DNA from 3 places in the Enterobacter mori genome. Region 3 is predicted to be linked to each of the others. Evidence: predicted binding sites of a transcription regulator. Region 3 holds the regulator's gene; each other region holds the start of a gene.
The links. The regulator PurR, encoded in region 3, represses purine synthesis genes. The targets are predictions, from matches to a motif close to CANGCAAACGTTTGCNTG.
Positions count from the first base shown of each region.

Region 1 (10,318 bases), 2.3 Mb from region 3:
GAGCCAAACAGCAGGCGTTCAACAACAAACAGGATCAGAATCGCCGATCCGACCGGCAGCGGCAGATAGCTTTCGCCAGAGGTCAGGAGCGGGAATTCCGCGACCGGCTGTTCCCAGAGGTCGACGCACAGCCAGAGGCTGTACCAGAACATCAGGGCGGAGATCAGCAGCATCAGCAGGTCGACCACGCGGGCGCAGAGGTTTTTCAGCGCCTCGGGCAGCCGGTCGGTGAGCATGTTTACCGCGATGTGCGACCCGGCGCGATACCCCACCGCCGCACCAATAAAGGTAAAGGTCACCATGCAGATAATGGCGATCGGCTCCGGCCAGGACTCCCCGCGGTTGAGCGCGTAGCGCGAGAAGATGCCAATCGGGATCACTATCGTCATCACCAGCAGCGAGATACCCGCCACGGTCATGGCGAGCAGGTATAGACGGTCCATCCACTTCAGGTAGAGTTCGGACATACGTACTCCGTTTTACTGGACGTCAGCGATGGCTTTCATCAGATCCTGATGCTTGTCGCCATACTGGGCGCGCACCGGCTCTGTGGCTTTGATAAACACCGTTTTGTCGATGTCGTGGAACTGCACCCCACCCGCCTTCATTTTCGCCAGTGCCTGGTCGTTATAGGCCTGCCAGAGCTTGCGCTGCTCGAACTGCGCTTCGCGGGCCAGAGTCAGTATCTTTTGCTGTTCGTCGGCGCTAAGCTTGTCCCATTTCACTTTTGAGTAGAGGATCATTTCCGGAGTGATGAAGTGGCCGCTGAGGGTATAGTTTTTGGCGACCGGCATGTAGTTGTGGGCGATAAAGGTTGGCGGGTTGTTCTCCGCGCCGTCGATCACGCCGGTCTGCATGCCGCTGTAGACTTCGCTCACGCCCATCGCGACCGAGTTCGCCCCCATGTCTTTCAGCGTGGCGAGCGCCACCGGGCTACCCTGCACGCGGATCTTCTTCCCTTTCAGGTCTTCCGGTTTAACGATCGGCTCTTTGGTGATCAGGTTGCGGGTACCGGAATCCATCCAGCCGAGGAAGACCAGGCGTGATTTTGGGTTCGCGGTCAGCTTGTCGCCGATCTGCTTGCCGATATCCCCGTCGATCACCTTGTGCATGTGGTCTTCATCGCGAAACACGTACGGAAGCGTGAAGACTTCGATATCCGGCAGGATGGCGGCAACTGGTGCCATTGAGACGCGGATCATGTCGATGGCACCCATCTGCGCCTGCTCAATCATCTGCTTTTCATCCCCGAGTACGCCGCCGGGGAAGACTTTGATCTCCAGCTTGCCGTCGGTTTGCTGTTTGAGTTTTTCACCCATGTGCTGAACCGCCACCACGTTCGGGTAGCCTTCGGGATGAACATCGGCAGCTTTGATGGTTTGAGCAGAAACGGTGCAGGCAAAAGCAGACAGACACAGCGCGGCCAGTAACGGCTTGAGGGTCGTTTTCATCGGGTCAACTCCAGGGTAGTGAGATAAGCGTTAAAACGGCGTTTTATTTTTATACGCTTAAAAATTAGACTACGGCTGGAAAAGCGGAGGTGAAGCGCCTCACAAAAGCGCGAAAATTTGAAACGATGGTTTAGAAAGTTTTTCCCTCTCCCCGTGGGAGAGGGTCAGGGTGAGGGCATCAGGCCGCACTCAACCCTTACGAATCACATACCGGTACGGCAGCGCGTCCGTTTCTTGCGCCACCAGCTCATGCTCCATAAAGGTACAAAAGCCGGGGATATCGCGGGTAGTGGCCGGATCGTCAGCGATGATCAGCAGCGTTTCGCCGGTCTGCATATTGCGCACGGTTTTGCGCACCATCATTACCGGCTCCGGGCAGCGGAGGCCCTGGGCGTCAAGGGTGTGGTCTGGGCTGGAAAACAGGTCGGTCATGGTCTTCTCGATCAAAATAAAACGGCTGTAGTTTACGCCCGGTTGCCGCCAATGCAAACCAGGTTAACGGTTGCGTGAAAATTAGCCATTGCAAAGTCCCGTCAAAGCAGTATCATGCGGCGGTTTTTATTGGGTTCCCTCACCCCAACGTATAAAAAGGTCACAATATGACGCAGTTTTCTCAATCGCAGCGCGTAAAAGCGTTGTTCTGGCTTTCGCTTTTTCATCTGCTGGTGATCACCTCCAGCAACTATCTGGTGCAGCTCCCGATCTCCATTTTTGGTTTCCATACCACCTGGGGCGCGTTCAGTTTTCCGTTTATTTTCCTCGCCACCGATCTGACCGTGCGAATCTTTGGCGCACCGCTGGCGCGTCGCATCATTTTTGCGGTGATGCTCCCGGCGCTGTTCGTGTCGTATGTGATCTCTTCCCTGTTCTACATGGGAAGCTGGCAGGGCTTTGAGGCGCTGACGCACTTCAACCTCTTTGTCGCCCGTATCGCCGCCGCCAGCTTTATGGCCTACGCGCTGGGGCAGATCCTCGACGTTCACGTGTTTAACCGCCTGCGTCAAAATCACCGCTGGTGGATGGCGCCGACGGCCTCCACGCTGTTCGGTAACGTGAGCGATACGCTGGCCTTCTTCTTCATCGCCTTCTGGCGCAGCCCGGATGCTTTTATGGCCGAACACTGGATGGAAATCGCGCTGGTGGATTACTGCTTCAAGGTGCTTATCAGCATTGTGTTCTTCCTGCCGATGTACGGCGTGCTGCTGAATATGCTGCTGAGAAGGCTGGCAGATAAATCTGAAATCACCGCATTGCAGGCAGGTTAAAGGTTCGCTTTATCAGTTGTGATAAGATGAGCGAATGAGCCGTTATGGCCGTTTATCGAAAGGAAGAAGTCAATGCGCAATCTGGTTAAATATGTCGGGATTGGCCTGCTGGTTGTTGGCCTTGCAGCCTGTGATAACAGCGATACCAAAACGCCTGCACAGGGCGCGTCCGCAGAGAGCAACGCAACCGGGCAGCCGGTAAGCCTGCTGGACGGAAAACTCAGTTTCTCTCTGCCTGCGGATATGACCGATCAGAGCGGCAAGCTGGGTACCCAGGCGAACAACATGCACGTGTATTCCGACGCAACCGGTCAGAAAGCGGTGATTGTGATTGTGGGTGACGACACCACTGAAGAGCTGAGCGTGTTGTCCAAACGTCTGGAAGATCAGCAGCGTAGCCGTGACCCGCAGCTTCAGGTGGTGACCAATAAGTCTATCGAACTCAAAGGCCACACGCTGCAACAGTTGGACAGCATTATCTCTGCGAAAGGCCAGACCGCTTACTCTTCCGTGGTGCTGGGTAAAGTCGATAACAAACTGCTGACCCTGCAGATCACGCTGCCTGCGGAAGACCAGCAGAAAGCGCAGACTGCCGCAGAAAACATCATTAACACCCTCGTGATTCAGTAATCTTTCACGAGGATGACGTGGCCTCCGGTGCGTGCTCCGGGGGCCATTTTTTTAGCCGCCACGTCAGCATCAGCGCCAGCACCACCAGTCCTGCCGCCGCCAGATAGATAACCGGCACGCCAGCCCAGGCCATCACCAGCCCTGCCAGCGGCCCGGTGATCCCCAGCGACATATCCATAAACACCGTATAGGTGGCGAGCGCGGCCCCCTGATTTTGCTGCGGCACGGCTTTCACCGCCACCACGCCCAGCGCCGGGAAGACCAGTGAGAAGCCCGCCCCCGCGAGAAAGACGCCGATTTTCGCCATCCACGGCGCAGCGGCGATCCCGGTCAGCAACAGCCCGACGATTTCGACCGCAAAGCAGATCATCGCTACATTCAGCCCGCCCAGACGGTTAATGCCGTTCGGGAAGAGCAGACGCGCGCCGACAAACGCACAGCTAAACAGGGTTAAGGCAAAGGCCGCGCCGTCCCAGCCTTTGGCGTCGTAAAACAGGGTGATGAAGGTGGCGATCACACCAAAGCCAGTGGTGGCCAGCGCCAGCGCCATGCCGTAGGGCCAGACGCGCCCCAGCACCGCGCGAAACGGCAGCGGCTTGCCCTTGCTGGCTTTCACTTTCGGGCGCGGCAGCGCCAGCAGGATCGCCAGCAGCGCGACCGCCATAATGGTGAGGGACAGGCCGTACAGCCCGCCCCAGGCGTAGCACACCACGCCAAGCGGCGCGCCAATCGCCATGGCGCCGTAGGTGACAATCCCGTTCCAGGAGATCACCCGTCCGATGTGCGATGCGCCGACGACGCCCACGCCCCAGAGCGTTGACCCGGTACCCGCCAGGCTTTGCCCGATCCCCAGAATCACGCGGCCCAGGCACAGCAGCACCAGACTGACCAGCGGCCACTGGCTGGCGGTGGCCGCCAGAAAGTAACCCAGCCCGCTCAGAAAGCAGCCACACAGCCCCACGACGACAATGCTCTTCGGCCCAAACAGATCGGCGTAGCGTCCCGCGTGCGGACGGCTTATCAGCGTCGCGAAGTATTGCAGGCTAATGACCAGCCCGGCCCAGAAGGCGCTAAAGCCCATTACGTCGTGAACGTAGCCCGGCAGGATCGCCAGCGGCAGGCCAATCGTCAGATAGCTGGCGAAGTTAAAAATCACAACAGAAACAATGCGCAGATTGAGGCGCACTCCGCTCAGTGCCGGTTCGGCGGAAGGTTCGGGCATGGGTTTAACCTGGATTTTTGCAACAGTGTTTCACTATTACCATGAAGAGAGATGAAAATCAGCAGTGACTTTCAGAGTAACACCCCAGACGAAGGGGATCCGGCGCACTACAATAAACAAGCCCCCCGAAAAAGGAATTCGTATGACAGCCAGCCCGCCCGATAAAGCAGGACTTCACATTTTGTTAAAACTCGCCTGTCTGGTCGTGATCCTGGCAGGTATCCACGCTGCGGCTGATATCATCGTTCAGCTGTTGCTGGCGCTCTTTTTTGCCATTGTGCTCAACCCGCTGGTGACCTGGTTTTTACGCCGCGGCGTCAGCCGTCCGGTGGCGATTACTATCGTCGTCATCGTCATGCTGATCGTTCTCACGGCGCTGTTTGGCGTGCTGGCAGCCTCCCTGAGTGAATTCTCGACCATGCTGCCGCAATACAACAAAGCACTGACCCGCAAGCTGGTTGATTTGCAGGAGATGATGCCGTTTATCAACCTGCATATTTCGCCAGAACGGATGCTGCGCCGGATGGATTCAGAGAAGGTGATGACCTACGCCACCACGCTGATGACCGGTCTTTCCGGTGCGATGGCCAGCATTCTGCTGCTGGTGATGACGGTGGTGTTTATGCTGTTCGAAGTTCGCCACGTGCCCTACAAACTGCGCTTTGCACTGAACAATCCGCAAATTCACATTGCCGGTTTGCACCGCGCATTAAAGGGCGTCACCAAATATCTGGCGCTGAAAACGTTATTAAGCCTGTGGACCGGGATCATTGTCTGGCTGGGGCTGATGTTAATGGGCGTGCAGTTTGCGCTGATGTGGGGCGTGCTGGCGTTTCTGTTAAACTACGTGCCCAACATTGGCGCGGTGCTCTCCGCCGTGCCGCCCATGGTCCAGGCCTTCCTGTTTAACGGGTTTTACGAATGCATGCTGGTCGGGGCGCTTTTCCTTGTCGTGCATATGGTGCTGGGGAATATTCTCGAGCCGCGCATGATGGGCCACCGCCTGGGCATGTCGACGCTGGTGGTGTTTTTATCGTTGCTGATTTGGGGCTGGCTGCTGGGTCCCGTCGGGATGTTGCTGTCGGTGCCGCTCACCAGCGTCTGTAAAATTTGGATGGAGACCACCAAAGGCGGCAGTAAACTCGCCATTCTGCTGGGTCCAGGTCGACCAAAAAGCCGGTTGCCGGGCTAATCCCTTGCACGGTTAGCTATTAACGGGGGCAATGGATTATAGTAATGGTTTCGCTGCGAAACTTTGTCGCTCTCTCTCTGTTTTGACTGAAGGCCAGACGTTACATGTACCAGGTTTTACTGGGAAAGATCTCCTCGCTGAGCACCGATCGTTGGGCAGAAGCCCTCTCTCGCCACGCGCCTGATGACGCGCGGCGCACTCGCTGGCTGGCTGAGCACGGCATTCTGGCCCGTCTGTTTGCGCCACTGCCGCTGCCCGAGATTATCCATAGCAATGAGGGTAAACCCGGCTTCGCCGGAGACTATCCGCTGTGGTTCAGCGTGAGCTACTGTGAAGATGATATTGCATTGATTATCAGCGATGAAGGCGATGTAGGCTGTTCTATAGAGCAGATCCGTCCGCAAGATAACTGGCGTACGCTGGCCAATGCCGTGTTCAGCAATGCCGAACACGCGGAGCTGGAAACGGCTCCCCCAGGGCAGCAGCTTGCCGCTTTCTGGCGTCTCTGGACCCGAAAAGGCGCCATCGTGAAGCAGCGCGGCGCCTATTCCTGGCAAATTGTCAGCATCGACAGCACCGCCACTGCGCTCCACTTCGTCAGTGACTGCCAGATCGGCTCTCTGAGCCTGGCTGTTTGCACCACTACGCCCTTCACGCTTACGGCAGATTTGATCCATCCGGCTGACGACGGGCTGGCGGGAAAATTACCAGCACGCCGAGAATAATCAAGCCAACGCCCGCCAGCCCGCGCCAGGAAAAGTGTTCTCCCCAGCCGGGCAGCAAAACGGCGGCACCCCACACCAGAATGTAGCTGAGGCTCAGCAGGGCATAGGCTCTACTGAGCGCCATGCGCTGCAGGGCCAGAAACCAGCAGCCCATCGAGGCGACATAGCCAGTGAGACCCAGCATCAAGGTTCCCGTCCCGGGCGCGGTGTGCCAGAGTGCAGCAAAAAAGGCGTCACTCACCGGCGGCAGCGTCACCATGGCGTGGCGCAACACCAGCTGCGCCACGCTGACCAACACCACGCTGCATAACGCCCAATATGCCCCCTTCACAGGCTTCCTCCCAGCAGGATAATCCCGACGATAATCAACCCGACGCCCAGCCAGTGGCGTGACGGGACAGACTCATGCCAGACGACTTTCGCCGCCAGCGTGACCCAGACAACGTTCAGGCTCAGCATAGGGTAAGCCACGCCGACGGGCAGATGCTGCAACACCACCAGCCAGGCAAGCATCCCGCAGCCAAGCGTCAACAAGGCCAGCCCAAGCCACAGGACAGCCCGCTGAGCGCCCTTCGCCCGGGTTGCCTGTTTCTGACACAGCTGCCCTGCGCAGCTCAGCAGACTTGCCAGTACCAGCCAGATCCAGGCCATCATTGCGGCAGATATTGCAGGTAGGCCAGACGCCCCTGAATCGTCAGGTTGTCCGGTTTTGGCAGCCCGGCGCGGGCTATGTCATCGTTTTTTGAAAGCAGGATCACCAGTGATACCGGCCCCTGTTGACGATGCGCTTCAAGCCATTGTGCGATGTCGCCATTGCTCACAAACCGTCCTTTCACATCCGGGTAACCGAGGCCATATTTCAGCTCCCCGGTCTGGCCAAAAAGAATGATGTCATGACGATTCAGTTCCCACGCCAGCCCCGACGCCACGCCAACGTTGTTTGCCAGCACAAACCGGCTCTCCTCCAGCGGCATGCGCACGGTATCCACCAGCGACTGCGGCTGTTTGGAATCCACCACCAGGTTAGGGATGGCAAAACCAATGAGCAGCGCAAGACCGGCAGGACAGAGTGCCGCGAGCCACCAGCGCTGCGCGCTCTGCTTCAGCGTAAACCAGCCCACCGCGGCCCAGATAAGAAAAGCGACCACGGCACAGAAGACTTTGTACAGTTCAACCGGTGTCCAGACCGGATGTTTAGCGAGTCCCCACGGCGACACCACCAGCGCCGCCACCACGCCGATAACGCCAAACGCGAGGTTGATGCCGCCGTTGACGCGCAGCACGCGGGCCCCTTTTTCCGCCATCGTGCAGGCGTAGCGCGCCATCAGGATAGCCAGCGGCGCGAAGCACGGCAGGATATAGGTGGGCAGCTTGCCTTTGGCGATGCTAAAGAACAGCAGCGGCATCACCACCCAGCCCAGCAGATAGAGCCCCGCCCCCTCATTTTTCCTCTCACGCCAGCCGAGGCGCAGTGCACCCGGCAGCAGCGCCAGCCATGGCAGACTCCCCGCGACGAGAAACGGCAGGTAGTACCAGAACGGCGCTTTATGCTGGGCATCGCTCTGGGCGAAACGCTGAATATGCTCCACCCAGAAGAAGTAACGCCAGAAATCCGGTTCGCGCTGGGCGATCGCCATCCCCCAGGGCAGGACGATAAGCACGCAGCTCAGGATCGCCAGCCAGCCGAAAACAAGCACCTCTTTCCAGCGTTTCTGCGCAATCACCCACGGCAGCACGCCTATCACCGGGACCGCCAGCGCCAGGAAGCCTTTGGTCATGACGCCCATGCCGCAGGCCAGCCCCAGCAGAACGTAGCCCCCCGCTTTTCCGGCCACGGTTTTCGATTGTGCGGCCAGCCAGAAGCTGCACATCGCCACCGCCAGCCACAGGGCGATAATCGGATCCAGCACGGCGTAGGTGCCGATGCCATAAACCAGGAACAGCGTTAAGAAGATAAGGCCGGAGAAAATCGCCACCCGCTTATCCTGCCAGAGGCGCCAGGCGAGCCAGATGACCAGCAGCGCCGTCAACCCGGTGGAGAAGATCGCCCCGGCGCGCACGGCAAAGTTGGAGTGTCCAAACAGCAGTTGCCCGATGCTGTTAACCCAGTAACCGGCAATCGGCTTTTCAAAGTAACGCAGGCCGAGAAAATGCGGCACAATCCAGTCGCCCGAGGCGAGCATTTCACGGCTGATTTCCGCGTAGCGCGTCTCGTCCGGCTGCCACAACAGGCGGAGATCGACCGGGATAACGTAGTAAACAATAAACAGTGCGAGAAGCGCTAAGCCATAACGGGCTGCTTTCATGATACCGGGCTCACGGTTTGTTGATAGCCAAGCCAGCCTTCCCGACCGGCCATTTCATTGCGCACAATTTTGCCGACGGGCAAGGTGCTGAGATCGTCTGGCAGCATGTCGCTGAGCGGGCAAAAGTGAATGCCCTCGGCGGCAGCCATCGTCAACAGCGCATCAAAATCATGCTGATACGCGATCCCTTCTACCTCGGCGTGAATAGTGTAGACCGGCGTACCCTCATCGCGATGCATGCAGTCCAGTATGTAGCGGTTAAACCCTGCGGCACTGACGTCGCGCCCGACCACTTCATCCCAGGTCGGAAGCGTAACCGGAATTTGAACCGTACCGGTGCGACCGTTCCCTAACAGCGGTAAAAACGGGGCGGTACCGCGACAATCGCTGTTATAGCGAAAGGCGAAGGTCTCCTTGGCTTTCACCACGCGCTGGTCGGCACGCCATCCCGCCGCGGCGGAACAGCGCACGGGCTGGCCGGTAATCGCCTCCAGTTCCTGCACGCCGCGCTCAACGTCTTGTTCCAGGCGCGGAATATCCCAGATGCCCGCCCAGACCTGCCAGGCATGATGATCCCAGGCGTGAAGCCCCACTTCGTGCTGATGCGCCGCCTCACAGACGATCGCTTCATTCCCCGCCCCGATGCGCCTGCCGGGCCAGGCGGTCCCCGCCAGCAAAATATCCCAGCCGTAGAGGGATGCCGCGCGCGAGCGCAGCATTTTGAGCAGAAAGGCCGGTTTAACCAGGCGCCACAGATGACGCCCCATGTTGTCTGGCCCGACGCTGAAGAAAATGCTGGCACGCACGCCGTGCTTGCTCAGCAGTTCCAGCAGCCGCGGGACGCCGTCGCGGGTGCCGCGAAAGGTGTCGACATCAATGCGTAAACCGACTTTTTTCATGATGCCTGTTCCGACAGCTCCACGGTGCGCAGAAAGAAGTCGAGCGTTTCATCAATGGTCTGCTCCATCTTCACGGTTGGCGTCCAGTTCAGGCAGCGCTTCGCGTTGCGGATGCTCGGCTTGCGGTGCTCAACGTCCTGATAGCCTTTGCCGTAGTAGCTGCTGCTCTCCACTTCGCGGAACCCGGCAAACGGCGGGAACTGGCTGCGCAGCGGATGGCGTTCAAAGCTTGCCAGCAGCATTTCAGCCAGCTCGCGGATGCTCGCTTCGTTGTCCGGATTGCCGATATTGATGATCTCCCCGTTGCAGCGGCCGTCTTTGTTTTCGATGATGCGGAACAGCGCTTCGATGCCGTCGCTAATATCGGTGAAGCAGCGTTTCTGTTTGCCGCCTTCGATAAGCTTAATAGGCGACCCTTCCACCAGGTTCAGGATCAGCTGGGTGATGGCGCGGGAGCTGCCGATACGCGCGGCGTTCAGGTTATCCAGACGCGGCCCCATCCAGTTAAACGGACGGAACAGTGTAAAGCGTAGCCCCTCTTTCTCGCCGTAGGCCCAAATCACGCGGTCCAGCAGCTGCTTGGAGACGGAATAGATCCAGCGCTGTTTGTTGATCGGCCCGACCACCA
Region 1 covers NZ_CP104285.1:4,458,818-4,469,135, forward strand. The annotation lists gene N2K86_RS21150 (TRAP transporter small permease) at 1-467, opposite strand, end outside; gene N2K86_RS21155 (TRAP transporter substrate-binding protein) at 480-1,451, opposite strand; gene tusA (sulfurtransferase TusA) at 1,641-1,883, opposite strand; gene N2K86_RS21165 (7-cyano-7-deazaguanine/7-aminomethyl-7-deazaguanine transporter) at 2,051-2,716, shown strand; gene N2K86_RS21170 (DcrB family lipoprotein) at 2,789-3,346, shown strand; gene N2K86_RS21175 (MFS transporter) at 3,351-4,568, opposite strand; gene N2K86_RS21180 (AI-2E family transporter) at 4,711-5,760, shown strand; gene acpT (4'-phosphopantetheinyl transferase AcpT) at 5,865-6,485, shown strand; gene arnF (4-amino-4-deoxy-L-arabinose-phosphoundecaprenol flippase subunit ArnF) at 6,418-6,816, opposite strand; gene arnE (4-amino-4-deoxy-L-arabinose-phosphoundecaprenol flippase subunit ArnE) at 6,813-7,139, opposite strand; gene arnT (lipid IV(A) 4-amino-4-deoxy-L-arabinosyltransferase) at 7,136-8,791, opposite strand; gene arnD (4-deoxy-4-formamido-L-arabinose-phosphoundecaprenol deformylase) at 8,788-9,690, opposite strand; gene arnA (bifunctional UDP-4-amino-4-deoxy-L-arabinose formyltransferase/UDP-glucuronic acid oxidase ArnA) at 9,687-10,318, opposite strand, start outside.
Region 1: tusA (sulfurtransferase TusA) is a predicted target of PurR. The motif match lies at 1,943-1,960, and genes of this name have one in related genera.

Region 2 (10,318 bases), 1.3 Mb from region 3:
AGAAACACGATGCAGACGAAACCCACCAGGAAGTAGATGAGCATGCTATAGCTTTTGATGATCTGCTTAAGCAGGATGGCAATACCGACGGCGGGCAAAATGCCGCCCAGCACGTTCATGGTGGAGAGGACGATGTGCGGCAGGCTGTCCATAAAACTGCTAATGTACTGCGCGCCGAAAAAGACGGCGATAAAGGTAGGTACAAAGCGCAGCAAAAAATTCATTGCCTGCGGCCAGATGGCGCTGTTCAGGTAGATCCCGCGCTCGTCGCCGTTCTCCAGCGCGACATCCGCACGATGGTTCCAGAAGGAGTTCAGCACCATCATCGCATTGAAGAGAATGGTTCCGGCGATCCCAATAGTCGCCGCCAGCGCGACGGCGACCTCAGGCCCTTTGCCGGAAAGTATCCCTAGCGCAATGGCCGGATAAGCCACAAAGTTCAAATCTGCTGGCATTGAGCCGCCGGGCGTTACCATTGCGATATACACCGCCTGCACCGCTACGCCAATCATGATCCCGGTTTTGATATCGCCCAGGATCAGGCCAACCAGCATCCCGGAAATGAGCGGTCGGGAGATGAGATACCAGCCGCCCGTTAGCCCTAAAAGCCACGGGCTACTGAGTGCGCCCAGATAACACAGCAGGCCAATTAAAGCCGCTTCGATAATCATGATCTGCTCCTTATTTCAGCTTTTGTCTGGCATCCTGCCAGGTATAAAAACTGGCATCGGGCACCAGACGGAATTCAATCGCGTGTCCCTGCCCGGTCAGCCACTCGAACGCCGCAGCTTCATCGTGGGTTACCGATTGATTCGGGCCGATGGTTGTCGTGTTAGCCCGGGCGCTCATTGGCCCCACGTTAATTTTCCCGTTGCTGTTTTTCAGGCTAATGCCCGCCTGCTCAATGCGCTGCAGCGTGATCGGCGATTTGCCAATCACGAAATAGCGCTTCTCGCTGGCAATCACTTTTGGCAGTTTTTCGATCGCGGTTGTCGTATCGAACAGCCACACTTTGGTATCTGATACGGCCCCTTTCATGACCGACGATAGCAGCGGATCGGCCGCAACGGCATCGTCAATGGCAACGATGCCGTCGCAGGGCAGCTCCCTGGCCCAGCGTGTAATGAGCTGCCCGTGGATCACGCGGTCGTCAATGCGTACAAAAGAAATACTCATATGCGGCTCCTCAAAAATCGTCTGTCTGTGCAGTATCTGCCGGTTTCGCCTGTACCAGCGTCGGCAGAGTAAGTTCGATAATGTGTGCGGCAGCCTGATGAACATCTCGTGCCATCATCACCTCGTCGGTTTGCAGCAGCATCGGGAAGTTGACTCCAGCCACCACGGCAATCGGCGGCTGCGTATGTGGGTTAAACGCGGCCTCACAGGCCACGTTCCACGGCGTGCCGCTTTGCATATCGCACAGCACCAGCACGCCGTCAGCGTTGACGCTTGCTGCATCCAGCGTGGCGCTAAAATCCTGTCGGAAGCCTTCTATTCCCGCCTGTTCGGTCAGGCAAACGGCGTGTACGTCAGGGAGGTCGCCGTACACCATCCGGCCGCTCTCCAGCAGTGCGGCGGCTAATGGACCGTGAGTCGCGACAATAAAATGAATCATCGTTAGCTCCTTACCCAGGCTTTGATCGTCGCCAGAGGGCAGCCGGAAGCGCTGGCTGACGGTGAAATGCGATATTCACCTACGCTGGCCGGAATGATGAACGTTTCGGCGTAATGGACGGTAAACGGCTCAAATGCACCAGTTGGGCTGTCGACAATTGCTTCGTCGCCCTCAACCAGATTCAGCACATTCACGCCGCCAGCGGTGTGGTGTATAACGGGCTCGCTAAACCAGTGGCGGCGGGTTTCGATAAATTCACGCTCGTGCAGCCCAGTGCGCTCTTCGCGCCAGCCGTTTCCCTCCGCGACAGGTTCAAACTGATTCACCAGATGCTGATGTACCCACTGGGTGTCGCGCTGCCAGTCGATCACCTTTTCACCGTGCGCCAGATGTACCGGGCGCGGCAGGCCGTCCAGCCCCAGGCGGCCCCAGTCCCACAGTTTGAAGGTGAAGATATACGGCGTAGCGCTGATCTCCAGCACCATGGTTCCCGCGCCGGAGCAGTGCACCGTCCCGGCAGGGATCAGAAAATGGTCGTGCTTTTTCGCCGGGATCTGATTAACGAAGCGTTCGTCATCAAACGGTTTTTCACCGCGACCCGCGCGCCTGAGATCGTCCATCATGGCATCAGGGTCGATGCCGGTTTTGGTTCCCAGATAGACCACGGCACCCGGCTCGGCTTCCAGGATGTAATAGCTCTCATCCTGGGTATAGTGCATGCCAAACTGCTGCTGGATGTACTCGGTAATGGGGTGGACCTGGAAGCTCAGATTCTGGCCGCCCATGGTGTCGAGGAAGTCAAAGCGGATCGGGAACTCCGCGCCGAAACGCGCGTGAACTTTCTCGCCCAGCAGAGCACGAGGCTCAAGCAGGACCAGATCCTGAGAGGGGATCTCGATCCGCACTGCGCCAAAACGCAGTAACAGGCTGTTCTCCTCGGGCACGCAGTCAAAACACCATGCGTAATTGGGGGCAGAGGGATCGAGATCGAATTGCTGTTTCATCCACTGGCCGCCCCAGACGCCGGGATCGAAAAAGGGCGTCACGCGGAAAGGCCGGGTGGTCGTCTTCTTCAGCCCGGCCCGCAGGGCTTCGCCGCTGACCATCGCGGGCTGGTTCGTCTGGGTTGTATCCAGTAAAAAATCGGTGCGCCTGAGCAGCGGCGTTTTGTGACGATCGAAGACGCGCCATTCAACAAAAAAGGCGCGCTTGTAGCGACGAAGCATATCTTCCTGCTGATTCTCTGCGCCCCAGTTCCCCATCTCACCGCTGCGCATCCGCTGCTGGATCTCCCAGCGCGGCAGATCGGCATACACCAGCACATCACCCGGATGAACAAGCGTCGCTCCGGGTCCGTAGATCACAACCAGCCCTCCGGAACACTGGTTCACCCGATCCTGCAGCGCCTTCAGACGCGCGGAATCGAAAAACTCCCCAAGCTGGTGGCAGGAGAGTACGCCAAAGACGCGATCGTCGGTGAGGTTGCGTGCCAGCATCTCATGGATGGCACGCTCATCCCGTCGCGCCTGTTCGGCATTGATCGCCAGCGTCGGGCGTAGCCGCGGCAGTACGTTCTCTTCAAGCTCGGCCATGCGCACGCCCGGATAGCAATCAATCACCAGCACCGTGCGGCTGCGCTGTCGGGTTTTTGCCTCAAGAATGCGGGTAATCGCCTCCCAGCCTTGCCAGGCGCTGTCGTCATAACCCTGTATCGCCACCGTGGGGAATTTGTCGTAGGTTGTCATTGTATCCTCCGTAATCATTTTTTAAGGTTATTCGATTAACCGAATTTGAGAAGAGTGGTTAACGCGATTAACCCGCCATAAATGCGAATGTAATCCGGATGGGCAGCGGTAATGTGAAGAATCTCACAGGGAAAAATGCAGAAAATGGGTTATTCGATTAACCTGTGGTGATGATGAAGGAGACAACATGACGGGAATTACACTGGCCGATGTTGCGAAACGCGCTGGCGTGTCAACGGCGACGGTCTCTATGGTGCTCTGCAACAAAGGCCGCATTTCGCAAAGCACGCGCGAACGCGTACTTAAGGCGCTGGATGAGTCCGGCTATGTCTATAACCAGACGGCGGCCAATTTACGGAACCGCAGCAGTAACCAGGTCGGGTTGCTCTTGCACGATATTACCAACCCTTTTTACGGGGAGATGACGGCAGGGCTAAGTCATGAAATGGAGCGCCATGAGCTAATGCTTTTTCTGGCGAATAGCGAGGAATCGGCAGAGCGGCAGCAAAAATTTGTTGATTCACTGATGCGTAATAACGTCGGCGGTATGGTGCTGTGTGCGGCTCGCGAAACGCCACAGGCCTTTTTTGAGGGCCTGAAGCGGCGCAGTATTCCGGCTATCATGGTTGTGCGGCCGCTGAACGATCCGGATTTTGATTTTGTCGGAACGGATAACTTCTTAGGCACGCAGATGGCGACGGAGCATCTGCTCAGAATGGGCCATCGCCAGATTGCGTTCATCGGGGGGAGCCAGAATTCGGGATCCCGGGCTCAGCGTATCGGGGGCTTTACCAGCAAGCTTCTGGAGTACGGCGTGACGCCGAATCCTGCCTGGATCAGAACCTCTCACGCCAGCCAAAGCGACGGCGCGCGCGTGGCGGAGGCGTTACTTCTCGAGCATCCACGCATCAGCGCTGCGATTTGCTATCAGGATATTGTGGCGCTGGGGATGATGCAAAGCCTGCGCAAGATGGGCCGTGAGCCGGGGCGTGATTTTGCGCTGGTCGGTTTCGATGATATTACCGAAGCGGCTCTGGTACAGCCCGCATTGACCACCGTATCGGTGGCGGCGAAAGAGATTGGTCGTAAGGCGGGGGAGTTACTTTACAGCCGCATACAGGGCAACGACGAACCCGCTAAACGGATCATCCTGCCGCCTGCGCTGGTGATTCGGGAATCATGCGGTTTTCGCTGACGATCATGTCTTTCACTGATATCTCTGCCTGTTTATCATTAAATTCTAATTATCGGCGTTTTCTGTGGCAGCCTCTGCAAAGGCTGGTTAATCTGAAAACGATTTACATCATTTTAACGTAAGAGAATAACTATGCATGATGCACAGATCCGCGTCGCCATTGCGGGCGCGGGTGGACGTATGGGCCGTCAGCTGATTCAGGCGGCACTTCAGATGGATGGCGTAGCGCTTGGTGCGGCCCTGGAGCGTGAAGGTTCTTCACTTCTGGGGACCGATGCCGGTGAGCTGGCGGGTGCAGGCCACACGGGCGTTACCGTGCAGAGCAGTCTGGATGCGGTAAAAGATGACTTTGATGTGTTCATCGATTTTACCCGCCCGGAAGGGACGCTCACGCATCTGGCGTTTTGTCGCCAGCACGGCAAGGGGATGGTGATTGGGACCACCGGTTTTGACGACGCGGGTAAACAAGCCATTCAGGAGGCATCTAACGAGATTGCGATCGTCTTTGCTGCCAACTTTAGCGTAGGCGTTAACGTGATGCTGAAGCTGCTGGAAAAGGCGGCGAAAGTGATGGGCGACTATACCGACATTGAAATTGTTGAAGCGCATCACCGCTATAAAGTCGACGCGCCATCAGGCACAGCGCTGGCAATGGGCGAAGCGATTGCTTATGCAATGGATAAAGACTTAAAAGACATCGCGGTATATTCTCGCGAAGGTCATACGGGCGAACGCGTTCCGGGAACCATTGGCTTCGCAACTGTGCGAGCAGGCGATATCGTCGGTGAACATACCGCGATGTTCGCCGATATTGGCGAACGCGTAGAGATCACGCATAAGGCATCTAGCCGAATGACATTTGCAAATGGCGCAGTGCGCTCCGCGTTGTGGTTGAAAGACAAGCGTAATGGTCTTTTTGATATGCGAGATGTGCTCGATCTCAACAATTTGTAAGCATTATTACCCATCGTGATGTGGTTATTGCAGTCGTAATGCATTGATTGCATAGGGCAATGATTTATTGCCCTTTTATTTTATCTTCTTGGTGAGTGTTATGCTGTTAAAGCTTTAAAACAATATCTCTTCTTCCTGTTTTACGTTGCGTAATTGTAAATTTTGACCATGTGGTCCACTTTTAATTGCCTCGCGCACGAAATTACCATTAAACTTAGCGCGCAAGCGTTTTCCAGAATGATTTACCTGCGCTTTTTGCCCGTTAAATCGTATTTCAGCCGCCAGGCTCGTAAAAGAATAAATAAAATATCCGTTTTGAGTTGACTTTTACCCACCAAATCCCCAGAATGCCGCCGTTTGCCAAAAATCCGCTGGCAACACATTTGCATTGATTTATGACATGGTTGTGAATTAATATGCAAATAAAGTGAGTGAATATTCTCTGGAGGGTGTTTTGATTAAGTCAGCGCTATTGGTTCTGGAAGACGGAACCCAGTTTATCGGTCGGGCCATAGGGGCAACGGGTTCGGCGGTTGGGGAAGTCGTTTTCAATACTTCAATGACCGGTTATCAAGAAATCCTCACTGATCCTTCCTATTCTCGCCAAATCGTTACTCTTACTTATCCTCATATCGGCAATGTCGGCACCAATGCGGCTGACGAAGAATCCTCTCAGGTACATGCGCAAGGCCTGGTCATTCGCGACCTGCCGTTGATTGCCAGCAACTTCCGCAATACCGAAGACCTCTCTTCTTACCTGAAGCGCCATAACATCGTGGCGATTGCCGATATCGATACCCGTAAGTTAACGCGCCTGCTGCGCGAGAAGGGTGCACAAAACGGCTGCATCATCGCGGGTGATAACCTCGATGCGACGCTGGCGCTGGAAAAAGCAAAAGCCTTCCCGGGCCTAAACGGCATGGACCTGGCGAAAGAAGTGACTACCGCTGAAGCCTACAGCTGGACGCAGGGTAGCTGGACGCTCGAAGGCGACCTGCCGGAAGCGAAAAAAGAGAGCGAGCTGCCGTTGCACGTGGTGGCCTACGATTTCGGCGCCAAGCGCAACATCCTGCGCATGCTGGTTGACCGCGGCTGCCGCCTGACGGTGGTTCCGGCGAAAACGTCTGCCGAAGACGTGCTGAAGATGAATCCGGACGGTATTTTCCTGTCCAACGGTCCTGGCGACCCGGCGCCGTGCGATTACGCCATCGCCGCCATTAAGTCCTTCCTGGAAACCGACATCCCGGTATTCGGCATCTGCCTCGGCCATCAGCTGCTGGCGCTGGCGAGCGGAGCGAACACCGTTAAGATGAAGTTCGGCCACCACGGTGGTAACCACCCGGTGAAAGATATCGATAACAACACGGTGATGATCACCGCGCAGAACCACGGCTTTGCCGTCGATGAAGCCTCAATGCCGGCTAACCTGCGCGTGACCCATAAGTCGCTGTTCGATGGCACCCTGCAGGGGATTCACCGCACCGATAAGCCAGCATTCAGCTTCCAGGGTCACCCTGAAGCCAGCCCGGGCCCACATGACGCCGCGCCGCTGTTCGATCACTTCATCGAACTTATCGAGCAATACCGTAAGACCGCTAAATAATCAGGAGCCGAGAAGACCATGCCAAAACGTACAGACATAAAAAGCATCCTGATCCTTGGCGCTGGCCCGATCGTGATCGGCCAGGCCTGCGAATTCGACTACTCCGGCGCTCAGGCATGTAAAGCCCTGCGCGAAGAGGGTTACCGCGTCATCCTGGTGAACTCTAACCCGGCCACCATCATGACCGACCCGGAAATGGCCGATGCGACCTACATCGAGCCGATTCACTGGGAAGTGGTGCGTAAAATTATCGAGAAAGAGCGTCCGGACGCGGTGCTGCCAACGATGGGCGGCCAGACGGCGCTGAACTGTGCGCTGGAGCTGGAGCGTCAGGGCGTGCTGGCGGAGTTCGGCGTGACCATGATTGGCGCGACCGCCGACGCGATTGATAAAGCAGAAGACCGTCGCCGCTTCGACGTGGCGATGAAGAAAATCGGCCTCGACACCGCGCGTTCCGGTATCGCACACAATATGGAAGAAGCGCTGGCCGTCGCGGCCGACGTGGGCTATCCGTGCATCATCCGTCCATCCTTTACCATGGGCGGCACCGGCGGCGGTATCGCCTACAACCGCGAAGAGTTCGAAGAGATTTGCGAGCGCGGTCTGGATCTCTCCCCAACCAAAGAGCTGCTGATTGATGAATCGCTTATTGGCTGGAAAGAGTACGAGATGGAAGTGGTGCGTGATAAAAACGACAACTGCATCATCGTCTGCTCCATCGAAAACTTCGATGCGATGGGTATCCACACCGGTGACTCCATCACCGTTGCGCCAGCCCAGACGCTGACCGACAAAGAGTATCAAATCATGCGTAACGCCTCGATGGCGGTACTGCGTGAAATCGGCGTGGAAACCGGCGGTTCTAACGTGCAGTTCTCCGTGAACCCGAAAACCGGCCGTCTGATTGTTATCGAAATGAACCCGCGCGTGTCCCGTTCCTCCGCGCTGGCCTCTAAAGCGACCGGCTTCCCGATTGCCAAAGTGGCGGCGAAGCTGGCGGTGGGTTACACCCTCGACGAACTGATGAACGACATCACCGGCGGCCGCACGCCAGCGTCCTTCGAGCCGTCTATCGACTACGTTGTCACCAAAATTCCTCGCTTCAACTTCGAGAAATTTGCAGGCGCGAACGACCGTCTGACCACCCAGATGAAATCAGTGGGTGAAGTGATGGCGATTGGCCGCACGCAGCAGGAATCCCTGCAGAAAGCGCTGCGTGGCCTCGAAGTGGGCGCGACCGGCTTTGACCCGAAAGTGAGCCTCGACGACCCGGAAGCGCTGACCAAAATCCGCCGCGAGCTGAAAGACGCGGGCGCTGAGCGTATCTGGTACATCGCCGATGCCTTCCGTGCGGGCCTGTCTGTCGACGGCGTGTTCAACCTGACCAACATCGACCGCTGGTTCCTGGTGCAGATTGAAGAGCTGGTGCGTCTGGAAGAGCAGGTCGCTGAGCTGGGCATCACCGGCCTGGACGCTGACTTCCTGCGCGTGCTGAAGCGTAAAGGCTTCGCCGATGCGCGTCTGGCTAAGCTGGCGGGCGTGCGTGAAGCGGAAATCCGCAAGCTGCGCGACCAGTACGACCTGCACCCGGTCTACAAGCGCGTGGACACCTGTGCCGCGGAGTTCTCGACCGATACCGCGTACATGTACTCCACCTATGAAGACGAGTGCGAAGCGAACCCATCCGTTGACCGCGACAAGATTATGGTGCTGGGCGGTGGTCCAAACCGTATCGGCCAGGGCATCGAGTTCGACTACTGCTGCGTACACGCCTCGCTGGCGCTGCGCGAAGACGGTTACGAGACTATTATGGTCAACTGTAACCCGGAAACCGTTTCTACCGACTACGACACTTCCGACCGTCTCTACTTCGAGCCGGTTACCCTGGAAGACGTGCTGGAAATCGTGCGCATCGAAAAGCCGAAGGGCGTTATCGTGCAATACGGCGGCCAGACCCCGCTGAAGCTGGCGCGCGCGCTGGAAGCGGCAGGCGTGCCGGTTATCGGCACCAGCCCGGATGCGATTGACCGTGCGGAAGACCGCGAGCGTTTCCAGCAGGCGGTTGACCGTCTGAAGCTCAAACAGCCTGCGAACGCCACCGTGACTGCCATTGAGATGGCCGTTGAGAAGGCGAAGGAGATTGGCTACCCGCTGGTGGTGCGTCCTTCCTACGTACTGGGCGGCCGCGCGATGGAAATCGTCTACGACGAAGCCGACCTGCGCCGCTACTTCCAGACTGCGGTGAGCGTGTCCAACGATGCGCCAGTGCTGCTCGACCGTTTCCTCGACGACGCGGTGGAAGTGGACGTTGACGCCATCTGCGACGGCGAAATGGTGCTGATTGGCGGCATTATGGAGCACATCGAGCAGGCGGGCGTACACTCCGGCGACTCAGCCTGTTCTCTGCCAGCGTACACTCTGAGTCAGGAGATTCAGGACGTGATGCGCCAGCAGGTGCAGAAGCTGGCCTTCGAGCTGCAGGTTCGCGGTCTGATGAACGTCCAGTTCGCGGTGAAAGACAACGAAGTCTACCTGATTGAAGTGAACCCGCGTGCGGCACGTACCGTCCCGTTCGTCTCCAAAGCCACCGGTGTTCCGCTGGCGAAAGTGGCGGCGCGCGTGATGGCGGGCCAGACGCTGGCACAGCAGGGCGTGACCAAAGAGATCATTCCACCGTACTACTCGGTGAAAGAAGTGGTGCTCCCGTTCAACAAATTCCCAGGCGTTGACCCGCTGTTAGGGCCAGAAATGCGCTCTACCGGGGAAGTGATGGGCGTGGGCCGCACCTTCGCAGAAGCGTTCGCGAAAGCGCAGCTGGGCAGCAGCTCCACCATGAGAAAATCAGGCCGTGCGCTGCTCTCCGTTCGCGAAGGCGACAAAGAGCGCGTGGTTGACCTTGCCGCCAAGCTGCTGAAACAGGGCTTCGAGCTGGACGCCACTCACGGTACGGCGATTGTGCTGGGCGAAGCGGGTATCAACCCGCGTCTGGTGAACAAGGTGCATGAAGGTCGTCCGCACATTCAGGACCGTATCAAGAATGGCGAATATACCTACATCATCAACACCACCGCAGGACGCCAGGCGATTGAAGACTCCAAGCTCATTCGCCGCAGCGCGCTGCAGTACAAAGTGCACTACGATACCACCCTGAACGGCGGTTTCGCGACGGCCATGGCGCTGAACGCGGATGCCACCGAGAAGGTGAT
Region 2 covers NZ_CP104285.1:675,786-686,103, forward strand. The annotation lists gene N2K86_RS03260 (PTS mannose/fructose/sorbose/N-acetylgalactosamine transporter subunit IIC) at 1-671, opposite strand, end outside; gene N2K86_RS03265 (PTS system mannose/fructose/N-acetylgalactosamine-transporter subunit IIB) at 682-1,176, opposite strand; gene N2K86_RS03270 (PTS sugar transporter subunit IIA) at 1,187-1,615, opposite strand; gene N2K86_RS03275 (class I mannose-6-phosphate isomerase) at 1,618-3,360, opposite strand; gene N2K86_RS03280 (LacI family DNA-binding transcriptional regulator) at 3,548-4,555, shown strand; gene dapB (4-hydroxy-tetrahydrodipicolinate reductase) at 4,688-5,509, shown strand; gene carA (glutamine-hydrolyzing carbamoyl-phosphate synthase small subunit) at 5,964-7,112, shown strand; gene carB (carbamoyl-phosphate synthase large subunit) at 7,131-10,318, shown strand, end outside.
Region 2: carA (glutamine-hydrolyzing carbamoyl-phosphate synthase small subunit) is a predicted target of PurR. The motif match lies at 5,728-5,745, and genes of this name have one in related genera.

Region 3 (10,318 bases):
GAGCAGTTGCGCGAAGGCAAAACCGGCGAGGAACAGGCTCAGGCTGGCGCTGATAGCGGCTGCGGGGGTTTGCAGATCTTCCTGCATCGCGGCAAATGCCGGCAGATACATGTCGGTCGCTAAAAAGCCCAGCACGCTTAAGCCGCCGAGCCAGACCAAAAATCCTTTCCTGGGTTGCATTATTTTATTCTCCTGAGGAGGCAGGTGTACGTTGGCGCAGAGTGTAGGGAGTGCAAAGCGGCTTGTGAAACGCTAATATTTGCTGAGTGCATTCAAATTTTTTGCAGGCAGAACATGTGGTCAGATTATTCTCTTGAAGTTGTCGATGCTGTTGCCCGTAACGGCAGTTTCACCGGTGCCGCGCAGGAGTTACACCGCGTACCCTCGGCCATCAGTTACACCGTGCGTCAGCTGGAAGAGTGGCTGGCGGTTCCGCTGTTCGAGCGGCGTCATCGCGACGTGGAATTAACGCCCGCAGGCGCGTGGTTTTTAAAGGAAGGGCGTTCTGTCATCAAAAAAATGCAGATCACCCGCGAGCAGTGTCAGCAGATCGCTAACGGCTGGCGAGGCCATCTCTCCATCGCGGTGGACAATATCGTCAAGCCGGAACGGACCCGGCAAATGATCGTGGATTTCTATCGTCATTTTTCTGATGTCGAACTACGTGTCTCCCAGGAGGTGTTCAACGGCGTCTGGGATGCGCTGGCGGATGGCAGGGTGGAGATGGCGATTGGGGCAACGCAGGCGATCCCCGTCGGGGGACGCTATGCGTTTCGCGATATGGGGATGCTGAGCTGGACCTGCGTTGTCGCCAGCGATCATCCGCTGGCGGCAATGGAAGGCCCTCTCAGCGATGACACGCTGCGCAACTGGCCGTCGCTGGTGCTGGAAGATACCTCGCGCTCGCTGCCCAAGCGCATCACCTGGCTCCTGGACAACCAGCGTCGCGTGGTGGCTCCTGACTGGGAATCGTCGGCAACCTGTCTTTCTGCGGGGCTGTGCGTGGCGATGGTGCCCGTTCACTTCGCGCGACCGCGCATCGATACCGGGGAGTGGAAAGCGCTGACGCTGGAAAATCCGTTCCCGGATGCGGCCTGCTGTCTGACCTGGCAGCAAAACGACGTATCGCCTGCGATGGCCTGGCTGCTGGATTATCTGGGAGACAGTGAAACCTTGAATCGGGAGTGGCTACGGGAGCCAGCATAACTGGCCCCCGGAATGCGATTAACGGCGATAGTCGCGGAACGGACCGTCCGCCACGGAGCGGCGCTCGATGAGGCGCGGGTGAACTTCAATCGACTGGGATTCTTCACGCTTGTTGACGATCCTGTCCATCAGCATGTTGAAAGCCGTTTCGCCCAGCGAGTCTTTTGGCTGGTGAATGGTGGTCAGCGCCGGGGTGAAGAAGCGCGCGTTACGCACGTTGTCATACCCGATCACGGAAATATCCTGCGGCACCCGCAGGCCCAGCTCGTCGGCGGCGCAGAGCGCGCCCATCGCCATAATATCGCCGCCACAGAAAACAGCCGTCGGGCGATGCGGTTGGGAGACAATCTGTTGCATTGCACGGTAACCCGATTCCGGCTCAAAGTCGCCCTGAACAATCCAGTTTTCCGGCACGGTGATCAGCGCCTCTTCCATTGCCTTCATAAACCCGGCCAGACGGCCCGCACCGGTGTTGCGTTCCAGCGGACCCGGGATCACGCCAATCTCGCGGTGACCGCGTTCGATCAGATAACGACCGGCCATATAGCCGCCTTCAAAGGCATTATCGATAACGGAATCGGTGAAGTCGGCGCGCGCTTCACCCCAGTCCATGACCACCATCGGAATGTGGCGATACTCTTCCAGCATGGACAGCACGGATTCCGGGTACTCGGAACACATTACCAGCAGGCCATCGACGCGCTTTTGCGCCATCATCGACAGGTAGGCGCGCTGCTTCTCGATGCTGTTCCACGCGTTGCCCAGAATCAGGGTATAGCCTTTCTGGAAGCAGTTTTTCTCAACCGCTTCGATGATCTCGGCAAAATAGGCCGCTTCACTGCTGGTTGCCAGCAAGCCAATCGACTTGGTGTGATTCACCTTCAGGCTGCGCGCAACCGCACTTGGGGAGTAATGTAACTCCTTGATCGCCGCCCAGACGGCGTTGCGCGTCTCTTCCGCGACGAAGCGGGTTTTGTTAATTACATGTGATACGGTTGTAGTGGAAACGTTTGCGCGTTTTGCTACGTCTTTTATTGTTGCCATTCAATGTCACTCCAGACCATATCCTAAACTCCTGAAAAACTTGAAGGTAAACGTTTGCCTTCTCTCACCCTTATTACGCAATCTTGAGTTGCGACACGCCGGGAAAACGACACAGGACGTCAGGAGGGGATCAATGGCCGGTACGCTAATAAATTTAGCGTGGAATTTTGTCCTATCTTGATGAAAAGGGGAAGAGCTAAAGTGGATATCAGTTTAAATCCAGGAAGATTTTTGACGTAAACTATGTAAAAATGAGCAAACTCACTTTTCGTGGGGTGATTAAAAGGAGAAAAATTGATGAGTTCCGATCTGAAGTTTTCGCTGGTGACCACCTTTATCGTGCTGGCATTGATTGTTGCCGGTGGTTTGACGGCTGCGCTGCACTGATTTACGCGGGGGGAGAGTCCTCTCCCTCCTCATTTTCTTCCGATTGTTACCTCTCTGGCAAAAATCTTTTGCCAAAATGTTAACTTCTCAAATTTTGTGATTGATGTCATGCTTTTGACTTCTTAGTTCTGTGTCGCGTGATGACACGGCATCCGGAGTTGACTCATGAAAATCAATTTTCCTCTGCTGGCCCTGGCGATTGGCGCCTTTGGGATTGGCACTACTGAATTCTCCCCGATGGGGTTACTGCCTGTTATCGCACGGGGCGTGGACGTCTCTATTCCTGCGGCCGGGATGTTAATCAGCGCCTATGCCATCGGCGTGATGGTCGGGGCCCCACTGATGACGCTGCTGCTGTCGCACCGCGCGCGTCGCAATGCGCTGATATTTCTGATGGCGATCTTTACGCTGGGCAACGTGCTCTCCGCAATTGCGCCGGATTACACCACTTTGATGCTGTCGCGTATTCTGACCAGCCTGAACCACGGCGCATTTTTCGGTCTGGGCTCGGTTGTTGCGGCAAGTGTGGTTCCGAAGCACAAGCAGGCCAGCGCGGTGGCGACCATGTTTATGGGGCTGACTATCGCCAACATAGGCGGTGTGCCTGCGGCCACCTGGCTGGGTGAAGTGATTGGCTGGCGAATGTCTTTCCTGGCGACAGCAGGGCTGGGCGTGGTGGCGATGGTGGCGCTGTTCTTCTCCTTACCGAAAGGGAGCGCCGGTGAACGTCCTGACGTACGTAAAGAGCTGTCGGTGCTGATGCGTCCTCAGGTGCTTTCCGCGCTGCTGACCACGGTGCTGGGGGCCGGTGCGATGTTTACCCTCTACACCTATATCTCACCGGTGCTGCACGATATCACCCACGCGACGCCGATCTTTATTACCGCGATGCTGGTGCTGATTGGCGTGGGGTTCTCTATCGGAAACTATCTGGGCGGGAAACTGGCCGATCGTTCGGTGAGCGGTACGTTGAAAGGCTTTTTAACCCTGCTGATTGTCATCATGATTGCGATCCCGTGGCTGGCACGCAACGAATGGGGTGCTGCGATCGCGATGGTCGTGTGGGGCGCTGCCACCTTTGCCGTGGTACCCCCGCTTCAGATGAGGGTGATGCGTGTCGCCCATGAAGCGCCAGGTCTCTCTTCTTCCGTGAATATCGGTGCGTTTAACCTGGGTAACGCGCTGGGGGCGGCAGCGGGCGGGGCGGTGATTTCCGGTGGTCTGGGATACAGTTTTGTGCCGGTAATGGGGGCAATTATTGCCGCTCTCGGCCTGCTGTTAGTGCTGATGTCCGGTCGTAAACAGCCAGAAGCCGCCTGCGCGGCGGAATAAGCAAAAGCGCAGAAGGGTGAACCCTTCTGCGTTCTCTTACGCGGCGAAGTTCTTCGCCACAAAGTCCCAGTTAGCCAGTGCCCAGAAGTGCTCCAGATAGTTAGGACGCGCGTTACGGTAATCAATGTAGTAAGCGTGTTCCCATACGTCCACGGTCATCAGCGGTTTAGCGCTGGTGGTCAGCGGGGTGCCCGCATTAGAGGTGGAAACGATAGCCAGTTTTCCATCCGCTTCTTTTACCAGCCACGTCCAGCCGGAACCGAAGTTTTTGATGGCCGCATCGGTAAACTTCGCTTTGAAGTCCGCGAAGCTGCCAAAAGCGGCGTTAATGGCGGTCGCCAGTTCACCGGTAGGTTCACCACCGGCATTTGGCGCCAGGCAGTGCCAGTAGAAGGTGTGGTTCCACACTTGAGCCGCGTTGTTGAACACGCCACCTTCTGAGCTACGGACGATCTCTTCCAGCGTTTTGCCTTCGAAATCGGTACCTTTGATCAGGTTGTTCAGATTGGTGACATAGGTTTGATGATGTTTGCCGTAATGGTACTCCAGCGTTTCCGCAGAAATGTGTGGCGCCAGGGCGTCTTTTGCATACGGTAGTGCAGGTAATTCGAACGACATTGCTTCTCTCCTTATTTTATTTGTATGTTGCCAATAACCCTACAGACAACAGGGAAAGGATAGCAAATTGAAAGGGTATGCAAAAGAGGAACTTACCCTGCCACGCGTGCGGCAGGGCAGGGGTTAGCGAATGGTTTTTGGCGTCATCACACGGCGCGCGCCAACGTAATGGCGCACCCAGTAGTCTTCACTGAGAGAGGTAATCTGGATGTCCTGGCCGCTGCGCGGTGACTGAATGAATTTTCCGTTACCGACATAGACCCCGACATGGTCAGCCGTGCCGCGTCCCTGGGTACGGAAGAACACGAGGTCACCGTTCTCCAGTTCACCACGATTGACCGGTGCGGCGTCGCGCAGGTGGTACATTTCATTTGCGGTACGCGGAATACGGAATTTCACCAGGTCTTTATAAGCGTAATAGACCAGGCCACTGCAATCGAAACCCGTTCGCGGAGAAGTGCCACCCCAGTGATAGGGTTTACCAATTTGCCCCATTAATTTATTCATCGCCGTTTTTTGCGCTTTCTGCATACGGACTTTATGCACTTCGGCTAATTTCGTGACTTTCGTGCACTTCGCTTTGTGACCTTTACGCGTAGTGCATTTTTCTGTTACGAGGCTGGCGGCCGTTTGCGAGGCTTTACGTCGGGTAGAATGTGCGGTGTGGGCTGGGGCTGTTTTCGTCTTGCTGGAGGCGGTCTTTTTGGTCGTTGTGGGTGTTTTTTTCTTTACGGTCTTGCTGGTGGTTTTTTTCTTACGTTCTGTGGACTTAACCAGATGCGTTTTTTGTACAGCAGAATGCCGCGCCTGTTCAGAGGCGTTCGCCGCTGGCGTGAAAGTGAGTGATGTAAACAGTAAAGCACAGAGCGTGATCGAGATTTTATTTATCCGCGCCACTGGGCAGTCCCCTGATTAATGCAGGCCATCAATAATACCCGCGTATGATTTACAAAGCCTGTCGATTCTAATCCATAAAAACCCGAGAAGTTAATAGCATTTTTCATTCTAAAATCATGTTTCGTTAGCAAGTGCAAAAAAATTCATCGTTCTGTCGCACTATTGTTCACTCCCTAAGCAAAACCGTACTGCAAACAGGGATAAGCGTCATTTGCAATGCATCTTTTAGCGTTAACCGTTAAAATAGTAAGACGTGACAAAAATGTTATTTTCCGATGTCTGTCTGAACCGCTACAATGTCAGACGAATGCCGTAACAGAAGTTAAAGGAAGCAAGACATGAGCACCACTATTGAAAAAATTCAGCAACAAATCGCTGAAAACCCGATTCTCCTGTACATGAAAGGTTCTCCGAAGCTGCCAAGCTGCGGTTTCTCCGCACAAGCGGTTCAGGCGTTATCTGCCTGTGGTGAGCGTTTTGCTTACGTTGATATCCTGCAGAACCCGGACATCCGCGCTGAGCTGCCAAAATACGCAAACTGGCCGACTTTCCCGCAGCTGTGGGTTGACGGTGAGCTGGTGGGCGGTTGCGACATCCTGATCGAAATGTATCAGCGTGGCGAACTGCAGCAGCTGATCAAAGAGACGGCGGCGAAATACAAAACCGAAGAACCAGACGCAGAGTAAGTTTTCTGCCTAAAGACAAAAAGCGACCTGTCGAGGTCGCTTTTTTTTTGTCGGGTGGCGCTGCGCTTACCCGACCTATGATTGAATATCGGCCTCATCGCCCATCGGCAGCGGCCAGCCGCCCAGACGTTTCCAGCGGTTAACAATTTCACAAAACAGTTCTGCCGTGCGCTCCGTATCGTAGAGCGCCGAGTGCGCCTGCGTGCCGTCAAACTCAATCCCTGCCGTGATGCAGGCTTTGGACAGCACCGTTTGGCCCAGCGCCAGACCGCTTAGTGCTGCGGTGTCAAACGTCACAAACGGATGGAACGGGTTGCGTTTCAGCGAGGCGCGCTCTGCGGCGGCCATGGTAAAGCTGTGATCGAACGTCGCATTGTGGGCCACCATAATGGCGCGGCTACAGTCATTCTCTTTCATGCCTTTGCGCACCATTTTAAAAATGGCGTGCAGCGCGTCATATTCACTGACCGCGCCACGTAGCGGGTTTTTCGGATCGATACCGTTAAAGGCCAGCGCCTCTGGCTGCAGGTTTGCCCCTTCGAAAGGTTCAACATGGAAATGCAGCGTGGTGTCCGGTGTAAGCCAGCCCTGTTCATCCATCTTCAGCGTGATGGCGGCAATTTCAAGCAGCGCATCGGTTTTAGCGTTAAATCCGGCTGTTTCTACATCAATGACAACGGGATAAAAACCACGAAAACGGTCGCACAGACCGGTAAATTGAGCGTTATCGGACATCAGGGTCTCTTACAAGGGGAAAAAAGCAGTGCGCATTATGGCAAATTTTGAGAGGGGATGCAGTAAAACTACGGGCGCATAGTGCGCCCTGCGGGATCAGTTGCCCAGACCGCGGCCAGCGTCTTTGGCTTCGATCAGTTCGATTTTATAACCGTCGGGATCTTCAACAAACGCAATCACGGTGGTGCCGCCTTTTACCGGGCCCGCTTCACGCGTAACGTTGCCGCCGTTGCTGCGGATGCGCTCACAGGCTTCCGCTGCGTTGTCCACTTCCAGCGCGATATGACCGTATGCGGTGCCCAGCTCATAGCTGTCCACGTCCCAGTTATAGGTCAGCTCGATTACGGCTTCATCGGATTCCGGGCCGTAACCCACGAACGCCAGCGAATATTTGTATTCAGGATTTTCGCTGGTGCGCAGCAGCGTCATGCCCAGAACCTTAGTGTAGAAATCGATGGAACGTTGCAGGTCGCCAACGCGCAGCATGGTGTGAAGTAGGCGCATAATTTCCTCATTAACCAATAGAATGGAATATTTTTTTGAACAGAAACGATGTTTTAGTATAGCGGCGAAATGTCGCCGCTATCAATGCACAATGGGGGATTAGAGCGAAGGGTAGTCGGTATAGCCTTCCGCGCCGCCGCCGTAGAAGCTTTCAGGGCGCTGGGGGTTCAGCTCCGCTTTCTTCTGCAGACGGGCAACCAGATCCGGGTTCGCAATAAAGTCACGGCCAAACGCGACTGCGTCGATCAGGCCTTTGCCGATCAGATCTTCCGCTTTTTCTGGGGTATACGCACCCGCACCGATGATCACGCCGTGAAAACGCTCGCGCACTTTCTGCCGGAAGGCTTCTGTGTAAGGCTGGCCGCCTGCCCAGTCCGGCTCGGACATGTGCAGATAAGCAATACCGCGTTTCGCCAGCTCTTCAATCAGATACAGCGCGTCCGCTTCTTCGTTCGGGCCGTTGTCGACGTTCTGGAAAGAGCCAATAGGGGAGACGCGAATGCCAATACGGTCTGCGCTCCACTCTTTACAAACCGCATCCACCACTTCCAGGACCAGACGCGCGCGATTTTCAACGCTGCCGCCGTACTGGTCCGTGCGGTGGTTAGAGGACGGTGACAGGAACTGGTGCAGCAGGTAACCGTGTGCAGAGTGCAGCTCAACCAGGTCGAAACCGGCTTCACGGGCGTTCGCCACGGCCTGACGGAAATCGTTCACAATGCCAGGGATCTCGTTCAGCTCCAGCGCACGCGGCATGGAAGTATCGACGCGAATTGCATTGCCGTTTTCATCGCGCAGGGACGTTCGGGTATTTGCGCTCAGGGCAGAAGCGGACACCGGAGCCTGACCGCCAGGCTGGATGCTGCTGTGCGAGATACGGCCTGTGTGCCACAGTTGAACCGCAATGCGGCCATCTTCTGCGTGCACGCCTGCGGTGATTTTCTTCCACGCGGCAATCTGTTCCGGGCTGTGCAGACCTGGCGCACCGGCATAGCCTTTCGCCTGGGCAGAAATCTGCGTGGCTTCAGAGATGATAAGCCCTGAGCTTGCGCGCTGACGGTAATATTCACCCATCAGAGGCGTTGGAATGTCACCCGGCTCGATGCTGCGAAGACGGGTCAGCGGGGCCATAAACACACGGTTTGGCGCGGTAACAGCGCCCACTTTCAGTGGGGTAAATAACTTTTCAGCGGACATAACGACTCCTGAGTAGACCAGTCGACTAGTAATGACGTAAATAAAAACGCCTGCTAAGCGCCAGGCGCAGTAATACTGCTTTTTACATGTGCCAGCGCGCTTTCGAGCGGCACGGCACTGCGAGAAATCTTGGCCTGCAGGTTGGCCCCTAACCAGAGGGAGTACAAAACCTGAGCCTGTGTTAGCGGGTCGCCGGGGAAGGCGAGCGTGTTTTCATCACGCCCCTTCGCCAGCGCCTGCGCGAGCAGGGCGATAACCCCACTGGCACCTTTATCCATCGCCGCGCGCATATCTTCGGAGAGATCGCACACTTCTGCAGAGAGTTTTACCGTCAGGCAACCGCTGATGATGCCCTGCTGACAGAACTGCGTCAGCGTTTCCTGATAGTAGTTCAGAACCCGATCCCGGTAGTTACCTGCACCGCTGGCGAAGTGGGTGGCAAGACGCTGATGGTAGCTGGCGTAGTGCCGCTCCAGCATGGCCACGCCGAAGGCTTCTTTGGAGCGAAAGTAGTGATAAAACGACCCCTTCGGCACCTCAGCGGTTTTCAGTAACTCACTCAACCCCATACCGGTAAACCCGCGGTGCATGCAAAGACGCTCGCCGGTTGCCAGTAAATGTTCGCGTGTATCGTGTTCAGTGTGTCTGCTCATGGGTGCACTCTAATAGACCGCTCGGTCTAATGCAAGCTTGCTTAGTGACGACATGGCGACAAAATATCCATCTGTTGCTGATAAACCGTTGATTTCACGTCCATCATACCCAGTACGGTGGCGAACAAATTGTCCTGCGATACCGCATCTTTTGCTGCATGGTCACGCAAACACTGCTCGTTGACGCCATAATTTTTCACGTAGTCAGGGGAGAGCCAGAACATAAAGGGAATATGCGTTTGCTGCTCTGGCGCCAGCATGTACGGCGTACCGTGCAGATAAATCCCGCTTTCACCCAGTGATTCACCGTGATCGGAAAGATAAATCAGCGCCGTGTTCATGTTGGTCTGACGGGCTTTTAAGGCGTCAATCGTTCTACTGACCACACTGTCGGTATAGAGGATGGTGTTGTCATAGGTGTTCATCAGCGCCTGATGATCGCAGTCCTGTATTTCATTGGTATCACAGGTTGGCGTAAATTTTCGGAAGCTGTCCGGATAGCGTTTGTTATACGCCGGACCGTGACTGCCCATCAGATGGATAACCAATACCGTGTCTTGCTTCAGACCGTCCAGCACATTATCCAGACGATAGAGATTCACATCATCAATGCAGGTTTTGTCTTTGCAGAATTGATCCAGTTTCCACTGCGTCATATCTGTGTGCGGCACACGGTCGCAGGCACCTTTACAGCCGCCGTCGTTATCACGCCACAGCAGATTGACACCAGCATGGTTAAGCACGTCGAGCAGACCTTCCTGGTGACGCGCGAGGTCAGCATCGTATGTTTTCCGGGTCATGCCGGAAAACATACAAGGGACAGAAACGGCGGTTTCGGTACCACAGGACGAGGCCTGCGGGAAGTTAATGACGTCTTGCTTTTTCAGTTCCGGGTTAGTTTCGCGCCCGTAGCCGTTGAGCGAGTAGTTTGCCGCGCGTGAGGCTTCACCGACGACCAGCACCAGCACGGTTTTCTTTTGCTGCCCGGCAATCAGTGGGCCTTTATGGGCATCTTCACCGATGCGTACCAGCGTTTGGTCGCCCGCAAACCAGCGCATT
Region 3 covers NZ_CP104285.1:1,987,534-1,997,851, forward strand. The annotation lists gene punC (purine nucleoside transporter PunC) at 1-180, opposite strand, end outside; gene punR (DNA-binding transcriptional activator PunR) at 295-1,206, shown strand; gene purR (HTH-type transcriptional repressor PurR) at 1,225-2,250, opposite strand; gene cydH (cytochrome bd-I oxidase subunit CydH) at 2,548-2,637, shown strand; gene N2K86_RS09505 (MFS transporter) at 2,803-3,969, shown strand; gene sodB (superoxide dismutase [Fe]) at 4,006-4,587, opposite strand; gene N2K86_RS09515 (C40 family peptidase) at 4,711-5,484, opposite strand; gene grxD (monothiol glutaredoxin 4) at 5,823-6,170, shown strand; gene rnt (ribonuclease T) at 6,246-6,905, opposite strand; gene gloA (lactoylglutathione lyase) at 7,002-7,409, opposite strand; gene N2K86_RS09535 (alkene reductase) at 7,509-8,606, opposite strand; gene N2K86_RS09540 (TetR/AcrR family transcriptional regulator) at 8,660-9,259, opposite strand; gene eptA (phosphoethanolamine transferase EptA) at 9,301-10,318, opposite strand, start outside.